Regions from separate parts of the Afifella sp. H1R genome, predicted to be linked through region 1. Evidence: riboswitches for the same ligand, from Rfam matches in the RefSeq annotation. Region 1 holds a riboswitch; the other holds the start of a gene.

Region 1 (4,205 bases):
GGCGACCATGACGATGAAGCGGAGATTGACGATGATGACGGCGACGACGGCCGCGGCCCAGGCGCCGGCGGTTGCGCCCTCGCTCGTCAGGATCTGCATGGCGGCAGCCTGAGCGGGCGCGGCGACCGTGAGGCTGGTCATCAAGGCGGTCTGCACGGCGTTGAGACCGGCTTCAGCGCTGAGCTGGCCGACGCCCATGAACATCACGAGGAAAGTCAGAATCACGACGAGAGCGTCGCCGACGGCGATACGGAAAACGTGTCCTGCGGACGCCTCTTCGTCGCTGGAGAGGTTTGGGGAGTTTGTCATTGCATCGGGGGAGGGCGTATCTCAATGTAGAATATCGACCATCCGTTTATTCCAGCTTGTATATTGTGTCCAGAAAAACTAATCGAAATGAATAGACTTCATTTCGGCACAATATCGTGCGCCGTTACATATGATAACAATCAAGTTGCTTTCGCTTCAACTTTGATGGCGCGTGAGCGACCGTCGCGAATCTCTCTGCGTTCGATCGCATTTTGCGCATCCGCTGCTGCGTGGAGACGTCTGATTCTGCGCAGGGCTCGGCGCGTTGCGAATCGCCTCGTGAACCCCGCCTTCGAGGTCGAACGGCGATCGTTTCCGATCTTCTTCGCGTCGATGGAGGCGGGAGCGGCGTGTGAATGGCCAGGCGCCGTTGCCCTGGCCAGGCCGGTCCGGGTGCTCACAGTTTTTGGCACCCACCGTTTTGGCACCCACCGTGAAGACACGGTTTCGACGAGATCGTGGGATGAGAAGAGAAGGAAGGTGGCTCCCCGGGCCGGACTCGAACCAGCGACCCAGCGGTTAACAGCCGCTTGCTCTACCAACTGAGCTACCGGGGAATTGGGGCGCGATATACCAAACTCATCGGGCATTGCAAGCATCCTTTCGCAGCCCATTTTTGACGCATGCAAAACAGGCAGGAAGCCGAAGTGGTAAAGAACGACAGGAAGCGGCGCTCGCGCCTCCATCTTTTTGGCCGGCAGATGCCTCTGCCGCACAGCCCGCTTCTGCGTGTTGGTATCGGGATTCTGCTGGTTCTCGGCGGTCTCTTCGCCTTCCTTCCGGTGCTCGGCCTGTGGATGCTGCCGCTCGGGCTGATCGTGTTGTCGATCGATATTCCCGCGGTGCGGCGCTGGCGGCGGCGGTTCACCGTGTGGATCTACACGCGTTATCCGGGCGTGGCGCGGCGATTCGACGTGGCCGCGCCCGCGGGAAATGGCAATGGGAAGGTGGCCGTTGCCGGCAAAATCGATTCGCAGACGCCGTTCGTTTCGCCAGGCGATACACGCATGAGCGAAACGGAGCGATCGGCGGAATCGCGCTTGCGACAGTCTTCCGATTCCGTTTAGTCTTTGAAATGGTTCCGGTTCCCGAATGGTGCACAGCACCTGGGGATCAAAAGGGAATGCGACAGGATGACCCAGATCGGGATCCCTCATCCGCAGCTGCCCCCGCAACTGTACGCGGCGAGCCCCCTGCATAAGCCACCGGCAACGGGAAGGCGCAGAAGGGCGGAGACCCGCAAGCCAGGAGACCTGCCGGACCAGGGCAACTCGAACGCCGTCGGAGGGACGGCAAAGGGGATAGCATGCAAAGTTCCGGAACATTTCCGTCGGCGATTCCATCCAGGGCTCGAGCCGGGTGCGCCGCATTGATCGCCAACGATCTGCGCACCGTGCAGAGCGGTTTCGCTTCCATGCCCGGGCGGTGTCCGCCGCCTGATCTTTCAGAAAACGCGTCTTCGCCGCGCTGCCGTTGAGGCAGTCATGTTTCCTCACGTTCAAGGCATGGCCGTGGGTCATGCGGCCGTCATGGCGACCGGCAGGACGGTAAGCATCCGACCGCTCGTGTCGTCGGCCTGGCATCTGGCGCGGAAACGCTCCGCGAAATCCTCATGATAACCACGGCACTCGTTTTGGGCGGCGCCCGCTCGGGAAAAAGCGCCTATGCGGAACGCCTCGTGGAGGAAAGCGGGCTCAACCCCGTCTACGTCGCGACGTGTCCTCCCGCAGACGACGATGCGGAGATGGGTGAGCGCATCGCCGCACATCGGGCCCGGCGCGGACCGGCATGGCGCACCGTCGAGGAGCCGGTCGCGCTTGCGGACGTCATCGCCGGGGAGGCCGCGCCGGATCGGGCCCTGCTCGTCGACTGCCTCACACTCTGGCTTTCCAACATTTTGTTCGCCGAAGAGGACCTCGCCGTGCGTACGCGCGAGCTCTGCGCAGCCCTCGCCGCGGCGAAAGGCCCCGTCGTCCTCGTCTCCAACGAGGTCGGCCTCGGCATAGTCCCCGATAACGCCCTGGCTCGTCGCTTCCGCGATGCGCAGGGCCGTCTCAACCAGGAAATCGCCCGCTCGGCGGAGCTGGTCGTCTTCATGGCGGCCGGTCTGCCTCTGGCACTGAAAGGACAGCTTCCTTCATGACAAACGCTTCGGAACGCATTCCCGCGACGATCATCACCGGCTTCCTTGGAGCCGGAAAGACGACGATCATTCGCCACATCCTCGAAAATGCGAACGGCAGAAAGATCGCCCTCATCGTCAACGAGTTCGGCGATATGGGCTTCGACGGCGGGCTTCTCTCCGATTGCGGCAGCCCCGCCTGCGGTGAGGAGGATATCGTCGAGCTCTCCAACGGCTGCATCTGCTGCACGGTGGCGGACGATTTTTTGCCGGCGATGGAGGGGCTCCTCGCACGCGGCCAGGCGCCCGATCACATCGTCATCGAGACCTCGGGGCTCGCTCTGCCACAGCCGCTCGTCAAAGCTTTTGCCTGGCCTGCTGTCCGCGACCGGGTGACCGTCGATGGGGTGGTGACCGTCGTCGATGCCGAGGCCGTCGCGGCCGGTCGTATGGCGAGCGACGAAGCGAAGCTCGTCGCGCAACGCGAAGCCGACCAGTCGCTCGATCATGACGATCCGATCGAGGAATTGTTCGAGGATCAGCTTCGCTGTGCCGATCTCATCATCTTGTCGAAGAGCGATCTCGTCGATGAGGCGGGCATGCTGCGGGTGGAAAAGCGCGTCGGAGATGACAAGCGCGTCGCTGCGTCGCTCATTCGTGCCACGCATGGCATCGTGCCGCCCGAAGTGCTCCTGGGCGTCGGGGCCGGGGCGGAGGACGACAGCGAGACCCGGCTTTCGCACCATGAAATGGAAGGCGAGGAGCACGAGCACGACGATTTCGATTCCTTCAGCATCGCCGTGACAGCGCCGGACAAGGCCGAGGCCGAAGCACGCATCACCAAGGCGCTCGCCATGCCTGGCGTTCTGCGCATCAAGGGTCGCCTTGCGATCGACGGCAAAAAGGTGCCGCTGGTCGTCCAGGCCGTGGGTCAGAGGCTGGAGAGCTGGTTCGACCGCGGCAACGGTGAATCGTCGGGCGAGCCGAAGCTCGTGGTGATCGGCCTGTCCGATGTCGATCGGGCGGCCGTCACGGAGGCCCTCGGAGGCTGAATTGCATATCTTCAAGGGCCAGAGTCGGGGGCTCGACGCGGCCTCCGAAGCGGTCGATCTCGATCAGAGCCCGGGCGACATCGTCATCCTTTCCGCAGCCGACACCGAGATTGCCGGGTTGGCTGCGGCGGCGAACCGGCTGGCGGATGATTTTCCGGCCATTCGGCTCGCCAATTGGATGTCGCTCGCGCATCCCTATTCGGTCGATCTCTATGTCGAGAAGGTGCTGGCCGAGGCGAAGCTGATCGTCGTTCGGCTTCTCGGCGGCGTCGGCTATTGGCGCTACGGCGTCGAGGAGACGCTGCGGATCGCGCGCGGCTCAGGCGCCAAAGTGGCGTTGATGCCAGGCGATACCAAATGGGACGGCGACCTTGCGGCCGAGGGCACGCTCGGCGCCGACGAAACGCGGCTTCTCTGGTCCTATCTGGTCGAGGGCGGGGCGGAGAATTTCGAAAACGCGTTGCGGTTCTCGGGTCATCTTCTCGGGTATGACAAGGCGCCTCCGCCACCGAAGACGGTGCCGGCTTTCGGCGTTTACGAGGGCGGGCGGAAGTTTGAGGGCGAGGTGCCGACTGCGGCGATCGTCTTCTATCGTGCGCTCGTGCAATCGGGTCAGACGGCGCCGGTGGAAGCGCTTTCTACGGCTCTTGCCGAACGGGGACTGCGGCCGCTTCCGGTTTTCGTCTCAAGCCTCAAGGCGGCGGCGGACAAAGAGTTCGTAA
Region 2 (4,205 bases), 1.2 Mb from region 1:
AACGTGGCGAGTGCCGGCAAGCGCGACATGCTCGTCGATCTTCTCGGCACGGCCGATATGGAGCGGGCGATCGTCTTCACGCGCACCAAGCGCGGGGCCGACCGCGTCAGCCAGCATCTCGACAAGGCTGGCCTGCGCTCGGCTGCGATTCACGGCAATAAGAGCCAGAATCAGCGCGAAAAGGCACTCGGTGCCTTCCGCAACGGCCGTGTGTCCGTTCTGGTCGCGACCGATATCGCGGCGCGCGGCATCGACATCGACGACGTCTCGCATGTCGTCAACTTCGAGCTGCCGAACGTGCCGGAGGCCTATGTGCACCGCATCGGGCGGACCGCGCGCGCCGGCAAGAGCGGCATCGCGATCTCGCTGTGCGATCATTCCGAGCGGGGTCTTCTGCGCGACATCGAAAAGCTGATCGGCAAGAGGATCGATGCGCATGGTGCGGCCCCGCGGCGCGAGGCAGTCGCGACCCAGGCCGGGGCCGAGGTGGTCGGCGAAACCGATGAGGCGCCGTCTGCAGGCGTGCGCCAGCAGGCGGGCGAGCGGCGCGACGAAAGATCACGCCAGCCCGGCAAGCGCACTTCACCCTCACGCAACCGCCGGCGCTCGGGCAACAAACCCGCGGCCTTCGAAGCTCGCTCCGAGGGGCGCAACGAAGGGCGGAGCGACGGGCGGAATGAAGGCCGCAACGGCGATGCCCCGAAAGGCGGACGCAACCGCAGGCCGGAAGGTGCCGAAGGAGGCCGTTCGGCCAAGCGGGCCGAGGGCGGCGCGCCCAAGAGCCGCAAAAGTGGCGCGGATGGCCGGCGTGACGGGCCCCGCCGCGACGGCGGCCGCGGCAACGAGGGCGCCCAGGCCGGTCTGGAACGGATGCTGCGCAAGAGCGGCAAACCAAAAACCGGGGCCGGCGACAAGCAGGTCGCCGCGCGCTGAACGCCTGAACACGTTTGATTTTGAGAGGGCCGGCCGCCATGTGCGGTCGGCCTTTTTTGTGCCGTTGCACGCCCTTCGGCGTCGTCCGTTGCCGGCAAAGGAAAGTCGTGCCGGGCATAGCTGCTCAACGTGCACGGCATTGACAATTATGGCCATTCGCCGGCAGATGGGGCGTCAACGGTTTCCGGACGCAAAGCGACCGGATTAAAAGGGAACACGGTGAGGCGTACCCAGCAGGGACCGAAACCGTGGCTGCCCCCGCAACTGTGAGCGGCGAGCAGGGCTTCAACATGTCACTGGCGCATATGCGCTGGGAAGACGAAGCCACGCTGTGACCCGCAAGCCAGGAGACCTGCCGCTGACGCGCGACGCCGGGCCACCGGTGCCGCACCGCAACGGACGCCGGGGTGAGCGTCTGGCGGTGGAACGGCGCCAGGAATCCCATTTGCGCCCAATCCACGCCAAAACCCCGATCGTCCTTTCCGCATCACTGTCGCGGTTCGTCCGCCACAGTCATTGGAGAGACGATACGAATGAAACTTCGTAAGTTTGCCTGTGCCGCCCTCACATCGGCGGCGTTCCTTCTTCCCGCCGCAGCCGAAGCGCATTTTCAGCTGATCTATACGCCCGAGGTGAACCTCGCCGAGCCGGGCGACGTGCCGCTGAAGCTGATCTTCTGGCACCCCTTCGAGAACGGCCATGTCATGGATATGGGCGCGCCGGAAGAGTTCTACGCCGTCTTCCGCGGCAAGAAGATCGATCTCAAGGACAGCCTCAAGCCGATCTCCTTCGAGGGGCTCGAAAACAGCGCGCAAGCCTTCGATGCCACGCTGCCGGCCAAGCGCGCCGGCGATTACACGCTCGTCGTCGTGCCTCAGCCCTATTACGAGGAGAGCGAGGACATCTACATCCAGCAGATCGCCAAGGCCTATCTGAACCGGGCGCAATTGCCGACCGACTGGGCCGAGCCCAAAGAGCTTGCGACGGAAATCGTGCCGCTCGATCGCCCGACCAACATTCTGGCCGGCTCCACCTTCACGGGGCGCGTCCTGTCGGAAGGCAAGCCGGTCGCAGGCGCCGAGATCGAAGTCGAATACATGGCGGCCGAGCCCTCCATGGACGAGAACAAGCCCACCGAACCCAAAGCCTCGCCGATGCCGGGCGGTGCCGTCGTCGCGATGAGCGACGAGAACGGCTACTTCACCTTCGGCGTCCCGAAAGCCGGGTTCTGGGGCTTTGCCGCGCTCGGTACGGGTCCGAAGACGGAGTTCGAGGGCAAAGAGCTCTCGCAGGACGCCGTCATCTGGGTGCGCGCCTACGACGTCGAGTGACGGCAGGAGGGATCGATGCATATTGTCGACGGAGCTCTCGCCAATGACGTCGTCATCGGGGGAGCGGTGCTCGCGGCCGGGGGCATCGCGCTCGGCCTCAAATCGCTGACGGCGGAAAAAATGCCGGCCGCCGGGGTGTTGAGCGCGACGTTCTTCGTCGCCTCGCTCATCCATGTTCCGATCGGTCCCTCCAGCGTCCATCTCATCATGAACGGTCTGGCCGGGCTGGTGCTCGGCTGGGCCGCCTTTCCGGCGCTGTTCGTCGGGCTTCTTCTGCAAGCGGTGTTCTTCGGCTTCGGAGGGCTCACCGTGCTCGGGGTGAATACGCTCAACATCGCGCTGCCGGCGGTGATCGTCTATTATCTGTGCCGGCGGGGGATCGCCTCCAATTCGCTGACGGTCGCCGCGATTTCAGGCGCCATCGGCGGGGGGCTCGCGATCGCGCTGACGACGGCGTTCGTCGCGATCGCTCTGGCGCTGTCCGGCGACGAATTCATCCCGGCCGCCAAGCTCGTCTTCTTCGCCCATATCCCGATCATGATCATCGAAGCGCTGGTGACGGGGGCGGCCGTGGTTCTCGCCCGCCGCGTCAAGCCGGAGCTCTTCGCCACTTTCAATCGGTCCGCTGCCGAGGAGGTCGCGCTATGAGAAAGCTCTGCGCAGCCCTCGTTTTTCTGGCTCTTCTGCCCGCATCGCAGGCTCTCGCTCACAAGGTCATCGCGTCGGTCTATGCGTCCGGCGATGTCGTGGAAGGCGAGGTCGGCTTTTCCAATGGCGACATGGCGAGCGATGCGACGGTCGAGGTGTTCGACGACAACGGCAACAAGCTCGGCGAGGCGGTAACCGACGAGACCGGAGCCTTCACCTACAAGCCCGAAAAGGCGGTGCCGCTCGTCTTCAAGGCCAATCTCGGCGCGGGCCATGTGGCGCAGGTGCGGATGTCGGCCGAGGAGCTGCCGGAGATCGGCGGTGCGGAGGCCTCATCGCCGGCGCTGGTCGCTGCCGAAGCTGCGGCCGGTGCCGCCGAGCCGGCGTCTTCCGGCGACGAGACTGGGGGAGCGACCGCCCAAAACTCCGGCGTCGACCTCGCCGCGCTTCTTGAAGCACAGCACGAGATGATCACCGAAGCGGTGCAGAAACAGGTGATCCCGCTCCGGCGCGATATCGACGCCTATAAGGAGAAGCACGACATGCAGAGCATCCTCGGCGGGATCGGCTATATCTTCGGCATCTTCGGCGTCGCGTTCTATATCGCGGCCCGGCGCAAGATGACGGCGGCCTGACGATGAGCCACGTTCTCTCAGCCGGACGGCGTGCGCTCACCGATACGGGCGAGGCCAAGGGTACGCTGATCGATGGCATCGACGTGCGCACCCGCATCGTCGTTGCTGTCGCCTTCGCCATCGTGATGGTGAGCCTGCAGGATCTCGCGGTTTTGGCGACCGGGCTTCTGGCGGCGTTCTTCCTGATGCTGTCGGCGCGGCTGCCGGTCGCGCGGACGCTCAAACGCATGGCGATGATGGACAGCTTCATCATCTTCCTGATCGCCATGCTGCCCTTCACCGTGCCGGGCGATGCGATGTTCACCGTCTTCGGCTTTGCGGCGAGCTGGCAGGGGCTGCGGCAGGCGGCGGAGATCGCGCTGACGGCGAACGCCGTCATCCTCGCCTTGATGGCGCTCGTCGGCTCCACCGAGCCGGTGACGCTCGGCCATGCGCTGCGGCGTTTGATGGTGCCGGAAAAGCTCATCTACCTGCTGATGTTCACCGTGCGCTATGTCGACGTGCTGCAGCAGGAATATCAGCGCCTGCGCATGGCGATGAAGGCGCGCGGATTTCGCCCCTCGAACAACCGGCACACCTATCGCTCCGTCGGCTATCTCGTCGGGATGATGCTAGTGCGGGCGATCGAGCGCTCGGAGCGCATTCTCGGCGCCATGAA

What was found. Region 1 has a riboswitch for cobalamin ahead of cobU (bifunctional adenosylcobinamide kinase/adenosylcobinamide-phosphate guanylyltransferase). Riboswitches for the same ligand answer to the same signal wherever they lie in the genome.
Region 2: it holds a riboswitch for cobalamin, as region 1 does, so the genes downstream of both, L0F51_RS10510 (DUF4198 domain-containing protein) here and cobU (bifunctional adenosylcobinamide kinase/adenosylcobinamide-phosphate guanylyltransferase) in region 1, are expected to answer to the same signal.

What each region holds. Positions count from the first base shown of each region.
Region 1 is NZ_JAKEDY010000001.1:992,234-996,438, reverse strand. Features, by position in the region: gene L0F51_RS04690 (AzlC family ABC transporter permease) at 1-309, opposite strand, end outside; tRNA gene L0F51_RS04685 (tRNA-Asn) at 791-866, opposite strand; gene L0F51_RS20120 (hypothetical protein) at 957-1,376, shown strand; cobalamin riboswitch at 1,375-1,585, shown strand; gene cobU (bifunctional adenosylcobinamide kinase/adenosylcobinamide-phosphate guanylyltransferase) at 1,922-2,452, shown strand; gene cobW (cobalamin biosynthesis protein CobW) at 2,449-3,483, shown strand; gene cobN (cobaltochelatase subunit CobN) at 3,485-4,205, shown strand, end outside.
Region 2 is NZ_JAKEDY010000001.1:2,209,953-2,214,157, reverse strand. Features, by position in the region: gene L0F51_RS10515 (DEAD/DEAH box helicase) at 1-933, shown strand, start outside; cobalamin riboswitch at 1,095-1,308, shown strand; gene L0F51_RS10510 (DUF4198 domain-containing protein) at 1,467-2,264, shown strand; gene cbiM (cobalt transporter CbiM) at 2,280-2,912, shown strand; gene L0F51_RS10500 (cobalt ABC transporter permease) at 2,909-3,547, shown strand; gene cbiQ (cobalt ECF transporter T component CbiQ) at 3,550-4,205, shown strand, end outside.